Linked DNA regions of Brasilonema sennae CENA114. The protein of the gene in region 1 binds, or shares a complex with, the protein of each later gene. Links are inferred from orthologs where the notes say so. Each region holds a gene or a part of one and is shown on either strand. Other genes may lie near its edges.

Region 1 (12,336 bases):
AATAGGTGGAAGAAATTTCTACCAAATGGCGGATGCAATCTAAACCATCTATGCCACCGTCTAAAGCTAAATGTGGTTCATGCTTAACAACTTCAAGCTGTAGGGTAGGTATGATGTTAGTGGGAATATAGGGCGGGTTAGATATCATTCCGCTGAATTGACCTTTAAGCGATGCTAAAGGTTGCCACCAAGAACCTTGGTAAAATTGAATACGCTCCCCAAAACCTAAATTTTGAGCGTTTGCCTTTGCAACCACTAGCGCCTCATGACTGTAGTCAACAGCGTGAATGATTGCTGTGGTGAAAACGTCTGCTAATCCAATGGCGATCGCCCCACTACCAGTTCCCAAATCAGCCCAGTGTCCTTGCTCTAAAGACGGTGTCACCTTACTGTTTCTAGCAGCAGCGACAGCTAAATCTATCAAGTACTCTGTTTCTGGTCTGGGAATCAAAACCGCTTTTGACACAGCGATTTTATACTTTCGCCAAGGAGTTGCTCCTGCAACATATTGTACTGGCAAGTGTTCATTTAAGCGCTGCTGCCAGAGTTTGTCTAAATCCTCTAAAGATAATTTCAAAGGAATCTCAGCCTGGTTTTTGTATGATTCCAAGCGTAATGCCAAGCGGTCTAATCCAGCGACTTCTTGTAGTAACCAATCGACTTCAGTAGGTAAAATAGCAGTGGCGTTGGCAGCTTGAATCGCCACGTTACGCCACTGCCAAAGTTGTAAACCAGTTACTGATAACTGCTTATCTGCCATGCCTTTATACTATCAGGCATAAGTTTATTTCTTTTTGGCAGGGGGGTTTTGACTTGCACCACCACCTCGCTTGCTAACGACATACTGCATGCTCTCGGTAGATGGTACTATGGCGACTTGGCTGAGCCAAGTGTCATTTTTCTCTTTCAAAGTTTTTATGACTCCCTCTATGTCCACAACCTGAATATCAGCCTTGGGAACTTGTTGCTTGACCTGGCTTAATAAATTTTGGGCGTCTTTTTGACTCAAGAACAAAGGAATAACTTCCTTATTGTCAGTCTTCCGTTTGACGGATACATATCCTTTATCTGGAGATCTAACAATAAAAACAGGCACACTTGGGAACTGCTTAACTTCTTTACCGCTTTGGCGCAGCAATGTTACTGCTCCTTCTAGATCTTGTTTTCCAGGATTAAAAGCAAACACTAGGTTGTTTGGTTTCTTGGCATTTTCTTGAAGTTTCTGATAAATCATCCCCAAAGGTACTGGCGTCACTTGCAGGCTTTTTAACATATCTGCCATTTTTGGATCTTTACCTTTGACATTCCGCAGTTCGTTAATAAAAGCCTGAGCTTCCTGCCCACTCATAAAAACGTCTGTCACCGTAGCTTGTTTATTTTGAGCGTTTTGCGCATTTGCGGCATTGTTAGGCACTGTACGAGTGAGAGGCACACCCTGGTTGTTAGTAATCAAAAAGACTGGTACTGGATCTAATTTTTCTTTAATTTGTTGTTCTGTCAATGCGATTACTGGAAGATTTCCGCTAAAAACAGTTGTTAGCAGAGTACTCCCAACTAAAGTCAATGTTGTGCCCCAGCGAACTAATAAATTCATAACTACTCCTCGCATCAATTTCTCTAAAATCAAGTCTGACAATATAGTTGGATTTGCACAGTATTAACCAGTTCTAGATATATTACCTTCTTTGCTCATTAACTGTGCTGTTTTCGGTATTTCAATTTCGCCCTACTAAACAATTGCGCTCGAACGGTAGATGATTGCTGTAATTAACAAAGGCGAAAAATGTGCTTTTTACTTCAAGGGTGTCTTCTGCCATTCTATTGGCTTTTTCAGCTATGGTTGACGACAAGAAATATAAGATCGTTCCTTCTAGATTTGCCGCAAAATGTCTCAAGCTTTACAGATTTCCTTTCTTGTGGGTTTATTCAATGCTTGGAATTTATTTTGGCTAATAGAAAATAAGAAATAGCAAAGCAACATGACTATTGCTTCCGGGAAAATATGCAATTTCAGTGTACATTGTCTGACAAATCAAACAAATAGTTGTAGCACAATCCAGTTTTGACTTTTTGATTTAATTTTTTGATGGTATATCCAAAAAATAATGTAAGTCATTTATGTATGCTTGAGTCATTTGCACGCTCAACCTAAGATAACAGAATTTGAACTGATATCGTGTTTGCTTGCGCTAATTGGTTGCACTATATAAATAAACCCTAGACCTGTATTCTGATCTAGGGTTTACTATTCATCTATAAGATCGGGATGACAGGATTTGAACCTGCGGCATCCTGCTCCCAAAGCAGGCGCGCTACCAAGCTGCGCTACATCCCGATTAATTTGTTATTCTAACTTAGTTGTTGCTTTTTGGCGACAATCAATAGCTTTTTTTAGATTTTACTTGATTATGTTGCCAAATGTTCACCCACATCATACCATGCTTTTTTGCTTTTTGTAAACTGTTGCGTTCCCTATACATAGACTTATAACAGTAATGTCTCTGTTAAAAATTAATGAGGGTACCAAAACATACCTTTGATGCCTTCTGGATCGGACATAAACCCCAAACCCCGATAAAAATCTAAGACATGGGGGTCAGCAAATAGAGTCACATTACTAATTTCTTCGCTCCTGAGTTTTTTGAGTACATATTTCATAAGTGCCTTTCCCAGTCCTTTTGCTTGAAAGTCTGGGTGAACTACCACATCCCAAATTGTGGCATTAAAGGCATGATCTGACGTCGCACGGGCAAAACCAATAAGTCGCCTTTTGTTTCCTCGCACTTGCCACATAGAAGCGACAAGAAAACTATGCTCTATAGCTTTTTTTACCTTTCGTAAAGGACGACGCGACCAACCGACGGAATCGCATAGTTCCTCTAGTTCATACAGGTCGAGATCTCGCTCCGTACTAAAAACTATGCGAGTTTCCTGCTGATGAACTTCGCCAACACCATTCAAGTCTGAGTTACCTACAGTTTCAACTGCATACTCTTCTGAGGGTGTTGTCCTAGTTGTTGAGTTAGCTTCTGATGTACTAAACCAAGTTTTCCAAAAACCCATGCCAACGTGGTTCAGGTAGTATATACGAGGTGGTTTTGACAGATAAGAGTGCTGATTCACTTGTGATTCAACTATCTACGTTGTATTCCGCAACACATACAGTTGTTTTGTCTGTTGGCGGAATTTTCCGATGACAGTAGTCATCAAGGGTGCATCTTACACTAGTCTTTTTCAACTTTAGCATTTTGTTGTGGAGCTAAGAAGAAATTAGCTAAAACGGAAACATTATTGTGTATGACACCAGAATTCATGTGCCTCCATTTTCCAATCTCCTTATCTTGCCAACTCCCGAACTGAACGGGGTACGATAGAAATATGGCAACCATCGAAATCTTGGGCGTTCCACACGCATACGAACTCACAGCTCCTACGAACTACCCCGACACTTTAGTTTTTATCCACGGATGGCTCAATAGCCGTGGATACTGGCAACCTGTAATTTCTCGGTTGTCAGATGATTTTCAGTGTCTGTCTTATGATTTAAGAGGTTTTGGGGAGTCGCAACAGAAATTAAAAACTGATTTTAGTCAAGAACAAAATTATTTCAGCCAAAGTACTAAATCTAGTCGTGCAGTTGTTGATTCCTTTGATTCTGTGTATACTCCAGCTGCCTACACTCAAGATTTAGCAGATATTCTCAAACAGTTAAATGTCAAGAGTGCTTGGTTGATTGGTCATTCTTTGGGAGGCACGATCGCCCTTTGGGGTGCTGCCCATATGCCGGAATGTGTCAAAGGAGTTATTTGTATTAACTCTGGTGGTGGGATTTACCTCAAGGAAGCTTTTGAGCAGTTTCGTTCAGCCGGTCAGCGGTTTTTACAAGTTCGCCCTAAATGGCTTGGGCAATTGCCCCTGATTGATTTACTGTTTACTAGAGCGAGTGTAGCACGTCCTTTGGAGCGTAATTGGGCACGGCAGCGAGTGATTGATTTTGTTGTTGCCGACCCAGAAGCTGCTTTGGGAGCGTTGCTAGATTCTACAACAGAGGAAGAAATTAACTGTTTGCCACAGTTGGTTGCTCAACTTAAGCAACCAATTTATTTTTTAGCTGGTGCGGAAGACAAGGTTATGGAACCTAAGTATGTCCGTCATTTAGCTAGCTTTCACCCTCTTTTTTCTTACTGTGGTGACAATGTGATCGAAATTCCTGACTGCGGACACTTAGCAATGTTGGAACAGCCGGATGCAGTTGCTACTCATATTCGCTCTGTTGTCAAGAATCAATCGTCAGTCGTCAATTGTTAATAGAGTCACTGAATTTTGGATTTTGGATTTGAAATTTTAGATTGACAAGGCAGCTTTCGGGTTGTTGCTTCTTACCCGTTCGCGTAGCGTCTTTGGAGGAGATAAGCTGCCGCTGACTTTGCGTCGGCTTGAAACCCTTTTTTAGAATCTAGATTTTAATCCAAAATCCGTCAATTAAAGAAAAGCCGATTTAAAGAATTGAAAACCAAGATCTGGAAGAATTTAAGCCTCTAGTCCCACGGCTCAACTCAATCTTCTAATCTAAAATTTAAAATCTAAAATCCAAAATTCGGGAATCCAAAATCTAAAATCTAAAATTGTCTCGGTCAAGTTAAAGATTATCTGTACCAATTTGATACAACTCCATAACTTGGCTCAGCGCTAACCTAGAGTGAACGCCTAAGGTCAGAGGCGAAGTATGACCTCTGTTGAGGTGGTCAGCAGCAGTACAACCAATCATAGCGGCATTATCAGTACAAAATTTTAGGGGAGGGAATAGCACGCGTAGGTTATGAGTTTGTGCTGCTTGTTGTAAATGTTGTCTTAACCCACTGTTGGCTGCTACGCCTCCACCAACAGCAATGGTGGAAAGACCATAATCTGTAGCACAAGTTATTGCCCTTTTGGTGAGGGAGCGTGCTACAGTTTCCTGAAAACTAGCCGCCACATCTTTTGTTGGTAAAGACTGTCCATCTTTCTCAAATTGCTGTACCAACCGCAACACTGCTGTTTTTAACCCACTAAAACTCGCATCATACCGATGATATCCACCTTCTGGTAGAGAAATTTTCCCCTCTGGTAATGTAAAAGCTTGCGGATTTCCCTGCTTTGCTAGCTTGTCAATTACGGGTCCGCCAGGATATCCCAAATGTAACAAACGTGCTACTTTATCAAACGCTTCACCCGCAGCATCATCACGAGTTTCTCCTAGGGTTTCATACACACCACAATCTTTGACGTGAATCAAGCTTGTATGACCACCAGAAACTAGTAAGCTAAGAAAAGGAGGCTCTAAGGTTGGCTCACTTAAATAAGTTGCATAAATGTGACCTTCGAGATGATGAACACCCAAAAATGGCTTGTTATGTACCATTGCTAAGGTTTTGGCGGCAGTTAACCCGACCAATAACGCCCCAACCAACCCAGGAGCACAAGTTGCGGCGATACCATCAATTTTGCCCCAATCTACTTCTGCTTGTTCCAGGGCAAGGGCTATCGCCCCATTTATCGTTTCTAGATGCTGCCGGGACGCCACTTCCGGTACAACTCCACCATACTGCTGATGAACTGGAATTTGCGAAGCAATAATACTACTACAAACTTGACGATTATTTACAATTGCCACGGCAGTTTCATCACAGCTCGTTTCTATTGCTAAAACAGTTGCCATTGCTACAATAACATGGTAAGTACAAAGGAGCTATTCAGCTACAGGTGTTTCTCTTGCACAAAAGGCAGCAGGTTACTGAGTGCCCGGTTGTGAGTAAAATTATAGAAAAATTTTACTTATAACTGACTTGTGAACTCAGAACTTCATAAGAACTGGTTTGAGAAGCTTTAACTTTTATTTACTTCAACTTTACTCGGTTCACGCGCAAGAGTATCATGACATCCTAGTTCTACAAATCAAGATTGTACAAGCCGCTTCGTTTTGTACAAAAAACTTTTTGTTTCGTAATAAAAGGAAACAATTCCATGCGTCGCTTGTTTGCTTTAGTTCTAGCTATTTGTGTTTGGTTCAACTTTTCCCCACCAGCTTTAGCGCTTGGGGAGAATCTTGTACCATGTGCTGAATCTCCAAGCTTTCAGGAGAGAGCAGCATCTGCCCGGAATACAACAGCTGACCCCGAATCTGGGAAAAAGCGGTTTGAGCGCTATTCTCAAGCGCTGTGCGGACCAGAAGGTTTACCTCATCTCATAGTAGATGGTCGCTTAGATCGCGCTGGTGACTTTCTGATTCCTAGCATTCTTTTTCTTTACATCGCTGGTTGGATTGGCTGGGTAGGTCGTACCTACCTACAGGTCATTAAAAAACAAGGGGGCGATGTTGAACAAAAAGAAATTCAGATTGATGTTGCTCTAGCGCTTCCAATTATGGCATCAGGCTTTGCTTGGCCAGCAGCAGCAGTACAACAACTACTGTCTGGTCAACTCACAGCCAAAGATGAAGAAGTTCCTATTTCGCCGCGTTAATTCAACATCACTCATTCACACATTTTGGAGTATAGATTCATGAACCAAAATCATTTTGTGAAGTTTCTTTCCACAGCACCAGTGATCACTACCATATGGTTGTTCATCACTGCTGGCATTTTGATTGAATTTAATCGGTTTTTCCCTGATTTACTTTTCCATCCCATGCCGTAAATTACGGAGAAAACTGCCAATACTTTATTGAGAGGCACACAGAACATATGCAAGCAGTAGATGCGTCAAAAAATCTTGCCAGCGATCCTAGAAATCGCGAAGTTGTTTTCCCTGAATGGCGCGATCCACAACGGGGCAACTTGGAAACACCGGTTAATTCTTCTCCCTTAATCAAGTGGTTCATCAGTAATTTGCCCGCCTATCGTCCAGGGCTAACTCCTTTCAGGAGAGGACTAGAAGTTGGGATGGCTCATGGTTACTGGGTTTTTGGTCCATTCGCCAAACTCGGTCCCCTGCGCGATACGCCTAATGCCAACTTAGCGGGATTACTGTCAACCTTGGGCTTCGTAGTCCTTATGACTGGAGTCATATCTCTATATGCAGCTAGCAATCCCCCTGAACCAAGCGTGACTGTGACTGCACCCAATCCTCCAAATGCTTTTAAATCTGGTGAAGGTTGGAATGGCTTTGCCAGTGCTTTCTTAATCGGTGGTATTGGTGGTGCAGTAGTCGCTTACTTTTTAACTAGTAATCTCAGTCTGATTCAAGGTTTGTTTGGCTAATAAGTGTTCTGAGGCATGAGGTCATAATACCTCTATCAAAAAGCCGCCAGACAGATTACAAAAGATAAAGGACGCAAGGAAAAGGTTTACGTAACTTTTTCTTGCGTCCTTTAGTTGTGACTTTACCTCCAACAGCGTCAACCCCCTAAGCCCTTCGGGCACGCTACGCGAACGGGGGAATTCAAAATTCAAAATTCAAAGTTCAAAATTAAGAACTCTACGGACGCCAGGTGCTACCCTATGGCTGACGCCACGCCTTACGGCTATCGGGAAGCCGCCCTCCGGGCGTCTACAAGTCGGGGAACCCGAACGCCAGATACCTCTAGGCGACTGCGTAAGCGCAAGCGCACGCCAAGGGCGTAAGCGCAAGCGCACGCTAAGAGCGAACGCGTAAGCGTGTCCCTTTGGGACTTACGCGTAGCGTCTGGGCAGGAGATACCCGAAGGGCACTGGCTCCCCAATGCACTGGCTCCCCAATGCACTGGCTCATAAATCCGGGGCATTGAGTCATGTTGCTGCGCATTTTTTATACCTCTATTCATAAAATTAAGGGGCTTGAAACCCTTGCTCAAATTCAAATGTCATTCCAAAATTCAAAGAATTTAAAAATTTTCAATTCAAAATTTCTTGATTATTTTTGAATTTTGAATTTTGAATTTGAGCGTTCGCCCTTGGCGTGCGCCTCTGGCGCTCAGCGAGGGTCATAGGAGGGTTTTACCAACGAGTGTTAACTCAGTATGGCTGCTTCTATGGAATTGAGAGCGCTTTCAAAATCGTCATTAACAATTTGAATATCAAACTCATCAGCAGCATTTATTTCTTCTTGAGCACAGCGCAGACGACGGGCGATCGCCTCATCTGAATCCTGTGCCCGACCACGTATTCGTTTTTCTAATTCACTCATAGAAGGCGGCAAAATGAAAATACTCAGGGCGCTAGGATAACAAGTGTGAATTTGTCGTGCTCCTTTTAGCTCAATTTCTAGCACAACCCTTTTGCCAGAGCGAATTTGGTTCATTACGGCTTCTCGCGGAGTGCCGTAATAATTACCAGCAAATTCTGCCCACTCCAATAATTCGCCAGCAGCAACCAATTCTTCAAACTCTCTACGGCTGACAAAATAATAATCTTTGCCGTTCGTTTCCCCTGGACGAGGAGAACGAGTCGTCACCGATACAGAATAATGCAGTTGGGGATGACGCTGTAAGAGCGATCGCATTAAAGTGCCTTTGCCAACTCCACTTGGACCAGTCAAGATAATTAGCTTGCCTGTTGGCGGGCATTCTTTAGTAGTAGCACCACTTTTAGTGCTGATAACTTGCATCATCCGTTTAACCTGTGAATTAATTAGTAGATACTATTCATTGGCCATGAGTCTGACGACTCCTGACTAACGAAATTTTGTAGCCTAGGTGACATAAAACCACTGTTATTCACATGGTACTGCTGGTATGGCGCAAATAGGCGTGGGACTATAGATTTAACCTTTGCTCAATTATCTACAGCTTGATGGTGATCACGTGTGATCACAAAGCGATTCGCTACCGTTTCCGGTTGAATCGCCGAAAGAATAACGTGACTGGAATCAGTGATGATAACAGCCCTAGTACGACGACCGTAAGTTGCGTCGATCAGTTGACCGCGATCACGCGCATCAGTGATGATCCGCTTAATCGGGGCAGACTCTGGACTGACAATGGCAACTACTCGGTTGGCAGACACGATGTTGCCAAAGCCGATGTTGATTAACTGAATGTCCATAAAAAAACTGACGCTAAACGCGGTGAGAGAAGCTTTTAAAGAACTATTCTTTATGTTATCTACAAAAAATAGGAGTTACAACGCTTATACTTACGTCAGTCTTCGTTTTTAAGTTCATTAATCCCTTTTTTAGCTATTTCTGAGCCAAGAATACTAAAAATCTACCTAAAGGAATAGGCTCATATAGGAATCCGGTTTGATTTGGTCAGACCAGTGCTTGATGAGGGTTTCCCGACAGAGGCATCTGGTGAGACAGCGCTATGCAGTCCTTGTCTCCCGACAGAGGCGATTGCGTAAGAGTAAGCGCAAGCGCACGAATCGAGCGAACACGTAAGCGTGTCCCTTTGGCACTTACAAAGTAGCGTCTGGGCAGGAGATACCCGATAGCCCTCCGGGAACGCCCGTCGCCTGCACAGGAGCCAGTACTTGATGAGGGTCTCCCTCATTCTGGCGTTGGAGACCCTACCAAGAGCGCGCTTACTCACCCTAAGGCGTGGCGGAGCGCCATAGGACGTTCGCCGTAAGGCGTGCGCTCTGCGCACACCCGAAGGATCACAGAGTAGAGATCCGTAACACGGAACTGTACCTAGTTTTACAAAAATCAAATAGGAATTTTATATGAATTCAAAAAATAATTGCAATTTTTGTATTTTAGCTACAATGCATTAACCCAACGCTACAACGCTTGTAAAAGTTGGGTTGGGTTTTGCATTGTTCTAGCCAATCTACGCATCTATGTATTTGGAAATCATTTCTGAACTCATAGAAAATCACCTGCTAGCTATTGTTTGTGCAGTGCAACTCGAAATCACAAAGCCGTAGACAATTTTAGAATGTTAAGTTTATCAACTCAAAACTTTGAAGGAGGAGTGTATCTTTTCAAAAATAGGTATGTAGTTTGAATTGTTCCTTGTGTAAAAAGTAGTAATACAAGCGGTATTGTTGTCTTTATAAGGTAATAAAGTAATCATTGTTTCTGTTTCTCTACCAGAATACCACATCCTCATACCATTTTTACCATCCACATTAATTTTTTCCTTTTTAACTAGCCTTTCTCCATTTTCTTCAGAATAGCTGAGGTTTTCAGTGAAAGTTGTTTGAATTTTTTCGGAAATAATTTGAACATCAGTTTTAATAAAATTTTGGGTAATTATTCCTCCACCTCTTATTGCCATTTTTAGATTTGTAATATAAGCTAATTCACTACAGCTTCTTGTCAAAAACCACCCGAGTGGATAAGAAATAGAATATACTTTGTTTTCTACATAGGTTTGAAAATTTGTGAAAACTGAATTAATTTGAGACGCTATAACAGTAGAAGGCTTAAGTTTTCTGATTATCTGTTGATCAGTAGAGAGTGATTGCCCTATCGTCATTTGAGAATATGGCGTATCAAGATGCTGCTTGAGCTTTGTAGTAGCTAAAGTTTGATTAGCGAAAGTCTGAACACTGACAAGTGTAACTGTGAGCAGAAAAGTGTCTACCCATTTAACTAGTCTCATAATTTTTTATCCTCAATCTTTAATTTGAAAAAAAGTAAGAATTGGTGCTCAGATTGAATATTTGATTTTAATCATCAAAGCTATTGCGTTTGCAAAATTCTAATTTGATTGATTTTCTTCTTGAAGAGGTTGGCGAAAAGCAAGCAAATAGTTATTTCTACAAAGTTGAAATAACACAATGATGACAAGTAAACGGGTATCACTTGTAAATGACACTCTCATCTCAATGCATCTATAGCAATCCATGCGGGAGTTGTGAAATTACTCGTTGAAGTAAAGAACGCTTAACGCTTAAGAAGAATGTACAAATGTACTTTTTTTTTAAGCGCAGAGCGCAGGCACTTTCACAAAAATGAGAACTGCTATATATGATTTTTACTTTGTTATCAATGAATAAAAAAGTAGAAAATATAACAAAAATTAGGATAAATTAAAGAGCGTACTAATCACAGGATTTTTGTCCATCAAGTTATAAAACAATACCATTGTTGTTAAACATGGTTTTTGGAGATTTCAGAGGTGTAAAACTCAAGAGACGCAACGTAATATGGGAGCATGCCAATTTTGTAAAAAAAGAAGGGTATGGTGTGCATCTTGCTCCCTACTTTATTACCAAAAGGGGGCAAGATGGCTCCACTACAAAATCAAATTACTTTATACATTTAGGATGCTCACCATAAGATTGCATTAGTTATTATTCTTGTAAATTATCGGATCAGCAACCGTTCTGAACTCTCTGTTTGGGTTATAAAAAATCCCCCGCAAGCTAAAGCCAAACGGAGGAAAAACGACACATTCTTTGTAAAAATGGAAATAATGCGACTAACCAATAAGTTCCTTGACTTTATTGATGATGCCTTCAGGGTCAATTCCTTGATAGGGGTACTGTTCCCATAAACCACCACATCCCTCTTTGTGAGTTCCTAAGTGAGCAAATTTTGGTGTCAGTCCCCGTTCAAGTAACCAACTACCAAAGCGGCTACCCAATCCTGTGCGGCGGTTGAAAGATTCAACAACCAATACAAATGGGGCTTTACCAACTTTTGCCAGCATTTGTTCATCAATAACGTTGAGTGTTGGCTTATTAATTAAGCCGACATCAATTCCTTGCTGTTTGAGACGTTCCACGGCGTCAACTGCGCGGTATAGTGCTTCACCAAAGCTGATGATATAACCAGCAGTTCCTTCACGCACAACTTCATCTTTACCGGGAGTAAAGGTGTAGCCTTCGCCGTGTAAGTCTTTGCCATTGGCATCGAGAATGTTCGGCGTTTTAGACCGGGTGGAGAAAATAAATCTGAGTCCCTGCTCAAAAAATACTGCTTCAACACAAGCTTTCATTTGAGCTGCGTCAGCGGGGAAATACAGTCGCGTTTCGTAGCCGTCATCTAAGCCATTATCGGCAAAGAAATTGTTTAAACCGAAGTGACAGGTATTATCCGCCATGTCATCTATGCCAGAGTGAGAGAAGTGACATAGGACGTTGGAATAGTTCAGCCGCGCCATTGTAATTTCGGAAACGCACATCTCTAGAAATGCGCTGAAGGTGCCGAAAATACCCTGCTTACCTTTTTCCATACCGAAACCAGCAGCGGCGGAGAAATTTCCTCGCTCCATAATGCCAGAACTCACGAAGATTTCTGGGTGAGCGTCGTGAATCTTGTTCAGTCCACAGGAGCCTTCGAGGTCACTATCGATACACATGACCTTTTCTTTACGCTCGGTTTCACTCAAGCGATCAAGGACGGACACCACAGCTTCGCCAAACACGGTGCGGTTGGAACCCAACTTATCGCCAGAACCGATGAAGGTATAACTGTTCTTGGGTTTTTGAA
Region 2 (12,309 bases), 2.0 Mb from region 1 along the record:
ACCGAGGATCAGGAATTCAACATATCGCTTTACGAACACGCAATATAGTTCATGCAATAGCCGAATTCCGTGCTACTGGTTTATCGTTACTCCCAGTTCCTAAAGACTACTACTCACAAATTCGACAGCGAAAAGGACTTCCCATTACGAGCGACGAACTGGATACTATTGCTGGACAGGAAATTTTGGTAGATTGGAAAGAAGAAATTTGTTTTAACTCGAACAAGAATATAACTCCTGTACTATTGCAAATTTTTACCCAGCCTATCTTTGGACAGCCGACTTTTTTCTTTGAGTTTATTGAGCGTCGGTACCAAGCTCAAGGTTTTGGTGAAGGTAATTTTCGGACTTTATTTGCAGCAATTGAAAATGAACAAATCAAACGCGCTAGTCTGGGATGAAATGTTCAAAAAATGAGTCGGCTGTTCACACAAGACCCTTAGTGATCCGGTAGGCTAAGCTTAGGATGCGCCTCTGGGGCTTAAGTAGTTTGGCAGGCTCATTTTTCTCAATTTCATGACTGGTCTTAAAATTTAGTAGGATATAAAATCCGGTAGCATTTGAATGATTAAAAAACCGCTCCAGACGCAGAGGACGCTGAGGATCCAGCGCGAATGACGGGTTTCCCGACAGAGGTGACTGGCGTGGAGAGGAAGGAGAAGTAATTCCGATACAAGCGGATTTGATATGACATATTAGAAATCTAAAATTGACTGATCAATTTTTCAAGCGCATAAAACACCATGATTTGGGATATTCTGTAAGTAAACATTACATTTTAATTAAAAATGTTAAGACTAATTACAGATTTTGATGGTCCTATTATTGACGTTTCTGAGCGCTACTACCGTGTTTACCAATTTTGCTTGGAGGAAATCCAACGTCCAAACCAACAGGTACAACAATTAGGAAAAGCAGAATTCTGGCAGTTGAAGCGATCGCGCGTTTCTGAAACAAAAATTGGTATGATTTCTGGTTTAGATGAAGCGCAGGCAGAAGAATTTTCTCAGTTGCGGCGAAAAACTGTGCACACAGAACCTTACTTTCATTATGACAGCTTAGCTCCTGGCGCTGTAGAAGCTTTATTAAAAATAGAACAGGCAGGAATTGATTTAGCAGTTATGACAATGCGTCGATTTCGGGAATTAGATTATGCCTTTAACCAACACGATTTAAGGAGATTTTTCCCAGAAAATCGTTGTTACTGCCTAAGTAACGACTATGTCAAAACCCGTGACATTGATGATAAACCTTTGTTGATGGAACGGGCAATACAAGAACTCCCCCCTGCCACGGATATCTGGATGGTGGGGGATACAGAAGCTGATATCATTTCTGCCACAAAACACAACATTAAGATGATAGCTGTGGAGTGTGGCATTCGCGATCGCTCTCAACTACAACTTTACAAGCCAAATTTTATTGTCCAGGATCTTAGTTCTGCTGTAAATCTAGCTCTAGAAACAACCCGACAACAAACAAGCTGAACTGGAGTTGGATTAAGAAATCTGTTCTTTACGACCTATTATTCAAAAACCAATTTACCTTAAAAAGCTACTCATTAACCATAATAGGACGAATGTGACTATAGTAGAAAACTGATTTGCTGTCACATTCATAATCTGTACTTGAGGAATAAGCCATGTGGCGACCAACCCTCCTGCAAGTAAGCCTGTAGTCAGACCAACTAGCGTTAACAAAACCGCTCTAGCAAACTTTTTTTCCTTACGATTAAGAAAGTAAATACTGATACACACCCCTAGGACTAATGTTAATTGCAATACTTGATCGCTACCAGCTGGGTAAAAAACGCTAATTGCACTTAATCCAACATACCAAGCTCCAGGCAACAAAGTATCTGTTAATGTTGGCTTATCTAGAATGCGTTGCAACCACGCTGGTGACTGTTGGCGAGGAGTTTGACTTTCTTTTGGAAGCAATGGCACTAGACGCTCTGGAAATCGGATGCGTTCAGGCACTTTTATTTTGCCTTCCTGGCGCATCTTTAAGCGCTCCATTAAAATTGCGTCGTAGGCAGCTTCTATGGCTTCCAGACGTTTAGCATCGCCACTGTGTTGCTCCAATAGATGATTGCGAACATCTTGAATTTCATCAAAGCTCGCATCTTCTGATAGCCCAAGTTTTTCGTATGGATTGTGATCGTCACTCATGGGAGTTTATTACTTTAGCCTAAGTCAGCGGCAATGTTTTGCTAAACAAAAAATACTATATTTTTATCTTGACCTAAACATTGGTTTAGGTCAATTCGTATAGTTCACCCGGATATTAACACAGGCAAGCCACACTAGTTTGCTAATTTTAACTATAGCCACTTTAACATATAGGCATAGCTCCGTGTATCCCCTCATGTCGTTGATTAAGTAGGGCTTTACTCTAGAATTTAAGCAAAAAATACCTAAAAGCCAATTTTACGATGAAAAAATCTCTTGTATTTCAGGTTCAACAATTTACAGCACTTAAACGTGAGTTGTAAATAAGAGTCTTTTGCTTTCTCGTGCCATGAAGTCACATCTCGATTTAAAATTAAAGGGTTTTAAGATCGCACATCTGGGATAAGCTTGTGTCCGAGTTGAACCAGGTGTTGTGGCTAAGGTTAGAGGATTTGCTTTGTGGACACAAAATTGACAAAAAAGTCAAATACTGGAGCAATGGGCAGCATTACCAAAATATTTACGCCCTAATTGTGGATAATCCTGATTAAACTAGTATTTAAATAATCAGGGAAATCATACCTTGGCCTTGTAGATACATATTGTCTCCAATGCGAAAACCATTTTCTTGATGGAATTCGCGCTTTATCCTATAAATTTTTGTGCAAAGTGATGGTCATGGCTCCTGCCAAGATTCTTGTAGTTGATGACGACCCTGCGGTTCGGAACTTAATCCAACGCTTCTTAATTAGGCAAAACTATCAGGTAGAATCTGCCGAAGATGGTAAAACAGCTCTAGCGCTGTTTGAGCAATTTAACCCAGACTTGGTAATTTTAGATGTAAATTTACCGGACGTGATTGGATTTAACCTCTGCCAAGAGATGCAAAGCCGTAATGGAGTTTTTGTACTGATGTTAACAAGTCGTGCAGACGAAGCCGACAAGATTCGCGGCTTTTCTAAAGGTGCTGATGATTATCTGACCAAACCCTTTGGTCTAGGGGAATTGGAAGTAAGAGTAGCAGCCATTTTAAGGCGTCAGCGTGTTGTTACTACAGCAGAACAGAAGAGGTTAGTATTTGAAAAACTAATGATTGACCCCGTACGGCGGGAAGTTACGCTTAACACTCAACCAGTGCCTTTAACTGCTTTGGAATTTGACCTGTTGCATTTTTTAGCTAGCCATCCTGGTCGAGTTTGGCGGCGTTCTGAACTGATTCAGGAGGTTTGGGACTATGAGTACGTCGGCGATCAAAGAGTTGTAGACGTCCATATCGGTCAAATTCGTAAGAAGATTGAGATTGATGCCAGCCAACCAGCATTAATTCAAACTGTACGAGGCGTCGGATATAAGTTTGAATCTTCTTCTCAAGCTCAACAATTTGAATAATCTTTATAACCTAAAAGATTGCCAAAACTGTGGTTCACAGATATTTTACTGGCGAATCTGGTTAAAAAGTAACCTTCATACAACTCCTTTATCAGATCTAGTGCACAAGCACAAATCAGGCATTGTTTTAAGGCCTCAGTCTCTTAACTTCAAGATCTGGGGCGAAAGAAAAAACGAATTAAAGATGAAACACTCTATCCTTGAGTTTTCAGTTCTACATTAGACTTGCCTGATTTTTCGCAAAAGACAACTAAATCTGAAACCATGCTGTCAGCGCGACAGCCAATGCATCAGCTGCATCATCTGGATGAGGAATATATTCTAAATTCAATTCCCGCGCCACAGCTTGCTGAACTTCCTGTTTCTCAGCGTTACCATATCCGGTTAACGCTTGCTTAATTTGGCCAGGAGTGAACTCTACTGTTGGTAATTCATGTTGCCCTAAAACTAACATGATCACTCCCCGCGCTTGAGCAATGGAGATGGTATTTGCCATACGATAGAAGAAGAATTTCTCTATTGCTACCAGTTCAGGTTGAAATTCTTTGATCAGGGTGTGTAAATCGTCGTATAACGTACATAGCCGCTGTCCAATTTCTGTATTGGCTGGCGTATTGATAACACCAAAGTCGAGTAGGTTGAGTGAATTTTCTTGCACCCTGTCTTGATTTTTTTGGCATATAATCGCCCCAAATCCTAAACTTGCTAGTCCCGGATCTATTCCTAAAATTCGCTGTTCCATTGACTTGTTATTTTTTTGACCACAAAGCCTATTAACTCGGTATACTGGCAATTTAGACTATGTACCTTTAGTCCAATAGGATTGAAAACTGTAACAATTCCACATCCGAATTTCAACCAGGTGGTATACATTTTCTGTTAATCATTGTTAGTAATACTGCTATAAATCAGGTATGTCAATTGGTTTTCTAAGACTTGCCCTTAAAGCGCTGCAAAAGCAGTCACGCAGTCGCACTTCCTATCGAGTAAACCAGTGGTTCAAGTGGTTGTCCCCTGGACTATCAGTAAAACGATGGTTGCTCATCAGTCTTGGAGGCATGATATTAGCAAGTCTGGGATTAGCTATCTGGATTAGGCTAACGCCAATTTTTTGGGCAATTAAGTTTTTGAGGCGCATTCTGGGAGTGATCACCGATATTGTACCGTATTACATCAGCGGTCCTTTGGTGATAGTAGGCGGCTTGTTGTTGCTTCTGTGGGGACAAACTCGGACAGTAAGTTCAATTACTCAGGTACTCAGATCAGAAGGTGATGAGGATCTCATTGATGTGTTGCTGGCACATCGCCGATTGTACCGGGGACCAAAAATTGTAGTCATTGGTGGTGGTACGGGACTTTCCACATTGCTTAGAGGTCTCAAAGTTTACAGCGCCAAAATTACCGCGATTGTCACTGTGGCTGATGACGGGGGTTCTTCAGGGCGATTACGTCAGGAATTTGGCGTGCTACCACCAGGAGATATTCGTAATTGTTTAGCAGCATTAGCTGACGAAGAAAAGTTACTGACAGAACTGTTTCAGTACCGCTTTAAAGCTGGGGATGGTTTGACTGGTCACAGTTTTGGCAATTTGTTCTTGACGGCGATGAGTGACATTACTGGCGATTTAGAAAGAGGTGTCGCCGCCAGTTCTAAAGTCCTAGCAATTCGAGGACAAGTTTTGCCAGCAACCCTCAGCGATGTGCGCCTCTGGGCTGAGTTAGCCGATGGTCGCCATATAGAAGGGGAATCTAAAATTACCGAAGCGGGTGGTAGTATTGTCAAAATTGGCTGCATCCCCGCAAATCCGCCAGCTTTGCCAGCAGCTATCAAGGCAATCAAAGAAGCTAATTACATTATTATGGGTCCTGGTAGTCTTTACACCAGCGTCATTCCCAATTTGTTAGTACCAGAAATTGCTGATGCGATCGCCGCCTCGGACGCACCACGCATTTACATCTGTAATATAATGACACAGCCTGGAGAAACTCAGGGATACACTGTTGCTGATCACATTAGGGCGATTGATGCTGCTTGTGGTAGACCACTATTTAATGCCGTACTGGTACACAAAAAATCTCCTAGCGAACTCGCACTGACGCGGTATGCTCAACAAAACTCCCATCCTGTTTTCTTAGATCGAGAAGCCATAGCTCAGTTGGGACGCCGAATTGTGATAGCTAACGTGATGCATGAAGATGAAACAGGTTGCGTGCGTCATAACTCTCAACAATTAGCACGAGTGTTGTGGCGGTGGTACAGTGGAGGGCATCTAAACAATTCAAAATTCAGAATTCAAAATTCCAAATAAAAGACATTTTTAGTTGGGGATTTATAGTAGTGGCCAAACTCGTTAGCACAAGCCAGGGGTACACGCCTTTAAAGCGCGTACATTGTGAATTGATTGTTGTCCTAAGCAACAGTCTATAGCTAGAAACCTGATCTGAAACGAATTCACTGATTTAGAGTAGTTCTTAGGAACAAGCTGCACCAACAAAAATAATTTTTAATTTAGCACCTTCTACAAAGAAGCTGTAAATTGCGTGTAGGACATAGTCGTTATTTTGAATTAAGCCAAGGGGGGGGTGAGTGATGATGAGAATTTTTCTGGCAGATATAACCGCGACGCGAAAGCTTGGAATAACTCTTGCTCAATCACTAAATGCTGGTAATGTGATTTTACTAGAAGGTGATTTAGGTGCTGGCAAAACGACATTAGTACAAGGGATCGGGGAAGGCTTGGGCATTACTGATCCAATAGTCAGCCCAACTTTCACCCTGATTAACGAGTACACACAGGGACGTCTTCCCCTTTACCATCTGGATTTATACCGTTTGGAATCAAATCAAGTCCCCGCATTAAACTTAGAAACCTACTGGGAAGGCATTGAAGTTACACCAGGAATTGTCGCGATTGAGTGGGCGGAACGTATGCCCTATAAACCAGACAGCTATCTCAGTGTACGCTTGAGTTATGGAGATGAAAAAACTCGGCAAATGGAAATTACACCCCATAATTGCGTTCTTAGTGAAGAAATCGTTACTAGGCGTATGTAATCTGTACCTTTTCAGCTTTGTGTGAATCTCTCAGTCCGAAAATTGTGTGTAGATCTTTACCTGATGACTGAAATTTTTGCCATAGTTCCAAGCTTTTAATACAGACAATCAACCACACTAAACCTGCCGCATAGCCAGCTACTACATCACTGGGCCAGTGTACACCAAGATAAAGCCGACTAAAACCTATTGCAACAATTAAGACAACGGTCAAGGCCAAAATTTGTTCTCGCCATTGAGGAAATTCCTTTGCCAAAATATAGCCTACAAAGCCATAAATCACTATTGACCCCATTGCATGACCGCTAGGAAAGCTGTGATGACCTACATTAATAATCCAGTCCCACAAGTCGGGACGTGCTCTACCAAACAGCCGTTTTAGGAAAAAAGTTAAACCCATAGCACCAATTGCAGCTATGCTCAAGGTAGTTGCTTGAGTGCGACGATTATAACGCTGTAGTCCTATTCTCAATCCCAAACAAATTAACAGCAAAACGACTGGTTGGCCAAGAAAAGTGATACCAACCATAATGCGATCAAGAAGTGGCGTATGCAGCTTCTGAATTGCTAGTAAAATGCGTTCATCAAGACCATATCTATGTAGCAGTCCGGTGCATAAAACAAGAGTGCACACAGTTGTTCCTGATGTTAAAATAAGTTGACTGCCCGCTTGCTCTAATTGTTTTTTGACACGCGTTTGGGTGCTTTCTTGTTTCTGAGCACCAACTGTCAAGTTATTTAATTTTCTTTTGTTTATAGGTAATATTATTGCTTCTTCTGGCGCTATGCTTATGTAAGATGTCCTTAGAGGTAATTTTCTGCCTTGTTTTGTGTAATCCAAGACAATTTTTTCAAGAAGCCAGGCTATAGCATTTGCACTTAAATCTGAGTGGAAAAGAACAAGAACATTTCCTGTATCATGATTGGCACGCACTTGTTTAACGTCTTTCTCTTCCGATAATCGCAATTCAAGATATCTTTTGAGAGCTTCCGAACGATAAAGCCCATTTACCTTATATCTAGCTCTTCCTTTTACAGCAGTGTGTATTGCCCGAACTAAAGGATTTTGATTGAGGAAGTTATTATGATGAGTACCCATTTTTCTACTTAGCTGATTCTAGTCAAATTGTATTAAAATTTGACTGGTGGGACATTAACCGGAAATGATATCAATCTTAAACTTTTTGGGTGTCTTTAGACCGCAGAAAGTTCAAGCATAAGGCAGTGCGGTTTGTGTACCATCTCCATGAGGAGAACGCAATCGTCATCGCTTGTTAGGCAAGACAAACATGGTCAGATTTTAGTCTCTGGATCATGGTTTTAGCGCTAGAGAGTACCCGATACATAATAGTGTTAAGCGCTTGGTTGATGTTGTGTACTGTCAATTAGGTTAATCAGAGCATTAAAGATAGCTTTCATAACAGATTTTGTTGTTACTTCGGGTGGCAAAACTATCTTTGGCGCAGTTTTAACGCAGTTCGGCGGAATTCCCCATCCACCGTGCAGTGGGGATGGATAGCGGGAAAAATATGAGGTACATCCTCAAAGGATGTCCGAACATTTTTCAACGTATCCGGAATGGTTAGAACAGGCGTGGTAGCATATAAATGCCCGTAGCAATTAGAAGCTCTAGTGAGGCAGCATTGGTGACGACCAACCACTTGACACAAACGGACTACTTTGTAGGTGAACAGTGCAAACGTTGGGAAACGTAACTCAAACATAGAATTCATTTGGATTCGCTACATAACAAGACTCCGTGGTATGTCAGGAGCGAAGTCTCTAAACTGCCTGTGGAGGTATCGTTCCCGGGGATAAGAGGATGCAAATCTAATTATCGCTGGTTCACCAATGTTCGCGCAGCGTGCCCGAAGGGCTTAGCAGGAAATTTCTACAAGGCGACTTGTAGAAGCCCCATCCGCGACGCGGTGGGGAGAACGTCACTAAGATTGACCAGATGCGTACGCGCAGCATCAAGCCTCTGGCTGTTCGCATGTGCTGATCTAAAATCACACCTGGTTGATAACTAACGATTATAGATGCAGCTGTGGGGTTAACACGGACATTCGTAATCCTAATCCCGGTTGTATTGCAAAAACTGAAAACTTTTCAGTATAAGTATCAAAAGTGCTAAAAGTCGACAAGTAGTAGGCAGAAACAAACAGTCTTTCTCTTAATTCTACAGAGCAAAGCAGAATAATTTGACTAATGATTAAAAGTTAAAGCTTGACCCCGCACTTTTGTATCTACCTTGCCTTTTTCATATACAATCTGACCACCTACTATAGTTAGTACAGGCCATCCAGTTAAATTCCAGCCTTCAAAAGGACTCCAACCACATTTGGTCAATAATTCCTCGCGTAACACAGGACGATAAGTGTCCAAGTCTACAAGAACTAAATCGGCATCAAAACCAGGAGCGATCGCCCCCTTATTTGGAATACCATATGCCTTGGCTACCGCTTGTGACATCCAGTGAACAACTTGAGCTACGGTACACTGTCCTTGCATTGCAGCGGTTAACATCAAAGGTAGAGAAGTTTCTACACCAGGCATCCCAGAGGGAGCGTTTGGATACTCTTGAGCTTTCTCATCTATTGTATGAGGTGCATGATCTGTGGCAATAAAATCAATCACGCCATCACGCAAAGCTTGCCAAAGGACTTGATTATCGTGGGGCGATCGCAAAGGCGGATTCATCTGCGCCAAGGTACCAATCTTGTCATACGCAGTGGTATTAAGCAACAAATGCTGGGGTGTCACTTCTGCTGTCACCCAACTTGGTTTATCCTCACGCAACAAGTTTGCTTCTTCTGCAGTTGACATATGCAGAATATGCAAACGACGTTGATATTTTTTAGAAAGTCTTAATGCTTGCTCAGTTGCTAGTAGCGCTGCTTGATTATCTTGAATTTGGGAATGAACGGCTGGATCATGAGTTCCAGCGAATTCCTTGCGACGTTCATTAATTCTGGCTTGGTCTTCAGCATGAACAGCAATCAAACGTTCGCCTTTAGAAAATATAGCTTCCAGTGCAGCGTCTTGATCAACTAGTAATTGTCCATGCATTGAACCCATGAAAATCTTGATTCCACAAGCTGGCTTTGCCAAAAGCAAATCAGGCAAGTTGTCTGTCGTTGCCCCAATAAAAAAGCCATAATTAACCAAGCACTTTTGTGAGGCTCGTTGTAGCTTATCATCAAGAGCTTGCTGAGTAATTGTTAAAGGACGTGTATTCGGCATTTCCAAAAAGGAAGTGACTCCCCCTTTGGCACAAGCACAACTCGCGGTAAATAAGTCTTCCTTATGTTCCAGCCCTGGTTCGCGAAAATGGACTTGTGGATCAATTACTCCTGGCAACAAAGTTAACCCTTGTGCGTCAATTTCTATAGTTGGCGTTGTGGTGGAAATTTCTGGTGCAACTTCGACTACTGTGCGATGGCTTGTCAGCACATCCCCAACAACCGATTCACCATTGGGTAAAACTATTCGAGCGCGACGAATCAGCAAACTGGTAGGAGATGACATGAATCTACTGCGTTAAAAAAAGAACTGAGCGTGACAGATAACTATTTATATAGGTTAAACTTAGTTGGATTCTTTGCAGGCATTTTGTGTTTTTCGTAACAAAAACTTTATAAATTTTAATAAATAAACTCCCTCAAGATGACCACATTACCCTAACACCTAATTTGCAAAGTGTAAGATAAACAAATACAGCATCCCTGCTGAGGCAAGTGAATCACCTGCACCAAAGCCATTACTTTTGTAATTTCACAGCATATCAAGTGTCTAAAAATAACTCTAGTCACCAAGCACCCAATAATTCTTGGCTCGCAGAACTTAGTAGGACAGTGATCTTAAGCATAGTCCTAGCCTTAGGAATTCGCACATTTGTTGCCGAAGCTCGTTGGATTCCTTCTGGTTCAATGGAACCAACCTTGCATGGATCTCCAAATCAGTGGGAGGCAGATAAGATTATTGTCGATAAATTAAGTTATAAAGTCTCTAGTCCAAAACGAGGTGACATTGTAGTATTTTCTCCTACGCAAGAACTACAAAGAGAACAGTACCAAGATGCCTTTATTAAGCGTGTCATTGGCTTACCGGGAGAAAAGATTGAACTCAGGAATGGTAAAGTTTATATAAATAACAAACTTCTTTCAGAAGACAAGTATTTATCACCGACACAGCGTACAGTCGTTGATGTTTGTACATCAGGCCCGCAACCGTCTTTCCTATCCCAACCAGTCACGATACCCCCGAACTCATACTTAGTGTTAGGCGATAACCGCAATAGTAGCTATGATAGCCGTTGCTGGGGTCTTGTTCCGCGTGAGAATATTATTGGACGTGCGATCGTTCGCTTTTGGCCTCTCAGTCAAGTTGGAGGAATAGATAAGACCCCACTGTATCCATAATTACAGAAGATTTTGACAAAAGACTTTAAGTCCGTTTTTCTCTAAGGAAATTTCAATCATTACCTAACAACCTAGTAGCAAACTTTATAGCTTGTTCTGCTGTGGAAATCTTGCCCTCAATCTGCGCTACTGCAATTTCAGTAAGAAGTTTGCCAACTAGTGGCGAAGCTGGAATATTCAGTGCTAACATAATATGTCTACCACTCAATAGTGGTATGGGATAAGCGACCAGATCATCAGGGTTAAGATAGCGGGTGATTAATGGTGTAAGCGCCTCTAACGATGTTCCATCTGCTAGTGCTAAAACAACACTGGCAGAGAAAACTGATCCCGCTTCTTGGAAGAAAAAATATTGTTCTCGTAAAGACATTAGAGGCTTTTTTAATTGCGGTAAGACCGTTAAAGCGGTGCTTACCGCTTTTATTTCAGCACGGCTATAAGTTAATTCCATCAACTCTATTTCTGCTATTTTGGGTTCTGAGTTGACTAGAGTTGCAAGTTTTGCAACACCCAACCAAGTGGTTTTGACTGTATCCCGTATGTATTGATCAAGTTCTACCCCAAACTGCTGCCACATTTGGGCAAGTTGGAAAGCAACTTTGTCAAGCACTGTTAATAAACTTACACTTTCTTTTGTCGCGTATTTAAAGAAAGGGACAAGTAAATTATGTTCCCATGCTTTTGTAATCCAAAGAGTTCCTTTAGCGTTAACTAGCATATAACTTAATTCTGCCCGGACTCTTTCGGGGGCAACTATTGTTATATGTGATGCTAAAGAACGAATTTCAGCTTCGGTATTTGGCTCAATCGTAAAACCAAGTTGTGCTGCTTGCCGATATGCCCGCATTAATCGTAATGGATCGTCTACTAAATTAGCAGGTGATATCATTCGCAAAAGACGCTGTTGCAAATCTAGATAACCTTGCAGGGGATCAATGATTTCTTGAGTGTGAGGATTATATGCGATCGCATTTACTGTGAAATCTCGCCTGTGCAAGTCTGTTTCTAGGCATTCGCCCTCCTGTTGAGCAAAGTCTGCTGTAGCGTTAGGAAACACAACACGAGCAATTTGCCTTTGTGGATCTAATAAAACAAAGCCTGCTTTGTAGTGTGTCGCTATTTTGCGGGCTACTTTTACAGCGTCTGATGGGACAACAAAATCTAGATCCAGATATTCGCGAGTTTTTCCCAAAATAGCATCTCGCACAGCACCACCTACTATGTAAGCTGCTTGTGGCAAGAATTCCAAACTAAATGGCCAATTTTCTGGTGA

Evidence for each region.
Region 2: the proteins of tsaD (region 1) and tsaE are in contact, whole or in part, in a crystal structure (PDB 6N9A), measured with the Thermotoga maritima proteins. The link is inferred for Brasilonema sennae CENA114 from one-to-one orthologs. Residues at the interface, in WP_004082750.1 of Thermotoga maritima: Cys10, Asp11, Arg49, His50, Leu82, Gly84, Gly135, Gly136, Glu154, Thr155, Leu156, Asp157, Asp158, Ser159, Glu162, Asp165, Lys166, Arg169, Leu170, Tyr175, Lys213, Thr214, Leu217, Tyr218, Gln221, Arg222, Asn324; in WP_004082108.1 of Thermotoga maritima: Leu37, Gly38, Lys46, Lys57, Val59, Lys60, Ser61, Thr63, Phe64, Thr65, Leu66, Met67, Val69, Pro71, Tyr82, Arg83, Leu84, Asp86, Asp88, Phe89, Asp93, Ile128, Asp130, Glu131, Arg134.

What each region holds. Positions count from the first base shown.
Region 1 is NZ_CP030118.1:1,819,558-1,831,893, forward strand. What follows is about bases 3,670-6,526. They hold tsaD (tRNA (adenosine(37)-N6)-threonylcarbamoyltransferase complex transferase subunit TsaD), read right to left. Parts: upstream 5,699-6,526; coding sequence 4,640-5,698; downstream 3,670-4,639. Other genes in these bases: DP114_RS07695 (alpha/beta fold hydrolase), read left to right, coding at 3,670-4,308; DP114_RS07705 (Photosystem I reaction center subunit III), read left to right, coding at 6,004-6,501. Also shown: prmC (peptide chain release factor N(5)-glutamine methyltransferase), read right to left, coding at 1-760; DP114_RS07680 (Tic22 family protein), read right to left, coding at 785-1,594; DP114_RS07690 (GNAT family N-acetyltransferase), read right to left, coding at 2,512-3,063; more of DP114_RS07695, read left to right, coding at 3,379-3,669; psaJ (photosystem I reaction center subunit IX), read left to right, coding at 6,541-6,675; DP114_RS07715 (photosystem I reaction center subunit XI), read left to right, coding at 6,723-7,238; DP114_RS35710 (hypothetical protein), read left to right, coding at 7,479-7,601; gmk (guanylate kinase), read right to left, coding at 7,966-8,565; extracellular matrix/biofilm regulator RemA, read right to left, coding at 8,730-8,999; DP114_RS07730 (PsbP-related protein), read right to left, coding at 9,845-10,501; DP114_RS07735 (transketolase C-terminal domain-containing protein), read right to left, coding at 11,324-12,336.
Region 2 is NZ_CP030118.1:3,836,444-3,848,752, forward strand. Bases 5,055-7,884 are described here. They hold tsaE (tRNA (adenosine(37)-N6)-threonylcarbamoyltransferase complex ATPase subunit type 1 TsaE), read left to right. Parts: upstream 5,055-6,153; coding sequence 6,154-6,615; downstream 6,616-7,884. Other genes in these bases: DP114_RS16330 (gluconeogenesis factor YvcK family protein), read left to right, coding at 5,055-5,869; DP114_RS16340 (phosphatase PAP2 family protein), read right to left, coding at 6,602-7,714. In the rest of the region: hppD (4-hydroxyphenylpyruvate dioxygenase), read left to right, coding at 1-401; DP114_RS16305 (HAD family hydrolase), read left to right, coding at 789-1,487; DP114_RS16310 (CPP1-like family protein), read right to left, coding at 1,542-2,171; DP114_RS16315 (hypothetical protein), read left to right, coding at 2,582-2,722; DP114_RS16320 (response regulator transcription factor), read left to right, coding at 2,850-3,560; crossover junction endodeoxyribonuclease RuvC, read right to left, coding at 3,811-4,302; more of DP114_RS16330, read left to right, coding at 4,475-5,054; DP114_RS16345 (hypothetical protein), read right to left, coding at 8,067-8,348; DP114_RS16350 (dihydroorotase), read right to left, coding at 8,821-10,143; lepB (signal peptidase I), read left to right, coding at 10,404-11,036; DP114_RS16360 (tRNA nucleotidyltransferase/poly(A) polymerase family protein), read right to left, coding at 11,089-12,309. UniProt on the Escherichia coli protein: Required for the formation of a threonylcarbamoyl group on adenosine at position 37 (t(6)A37) in tRNAs that read codons beginning with adenine.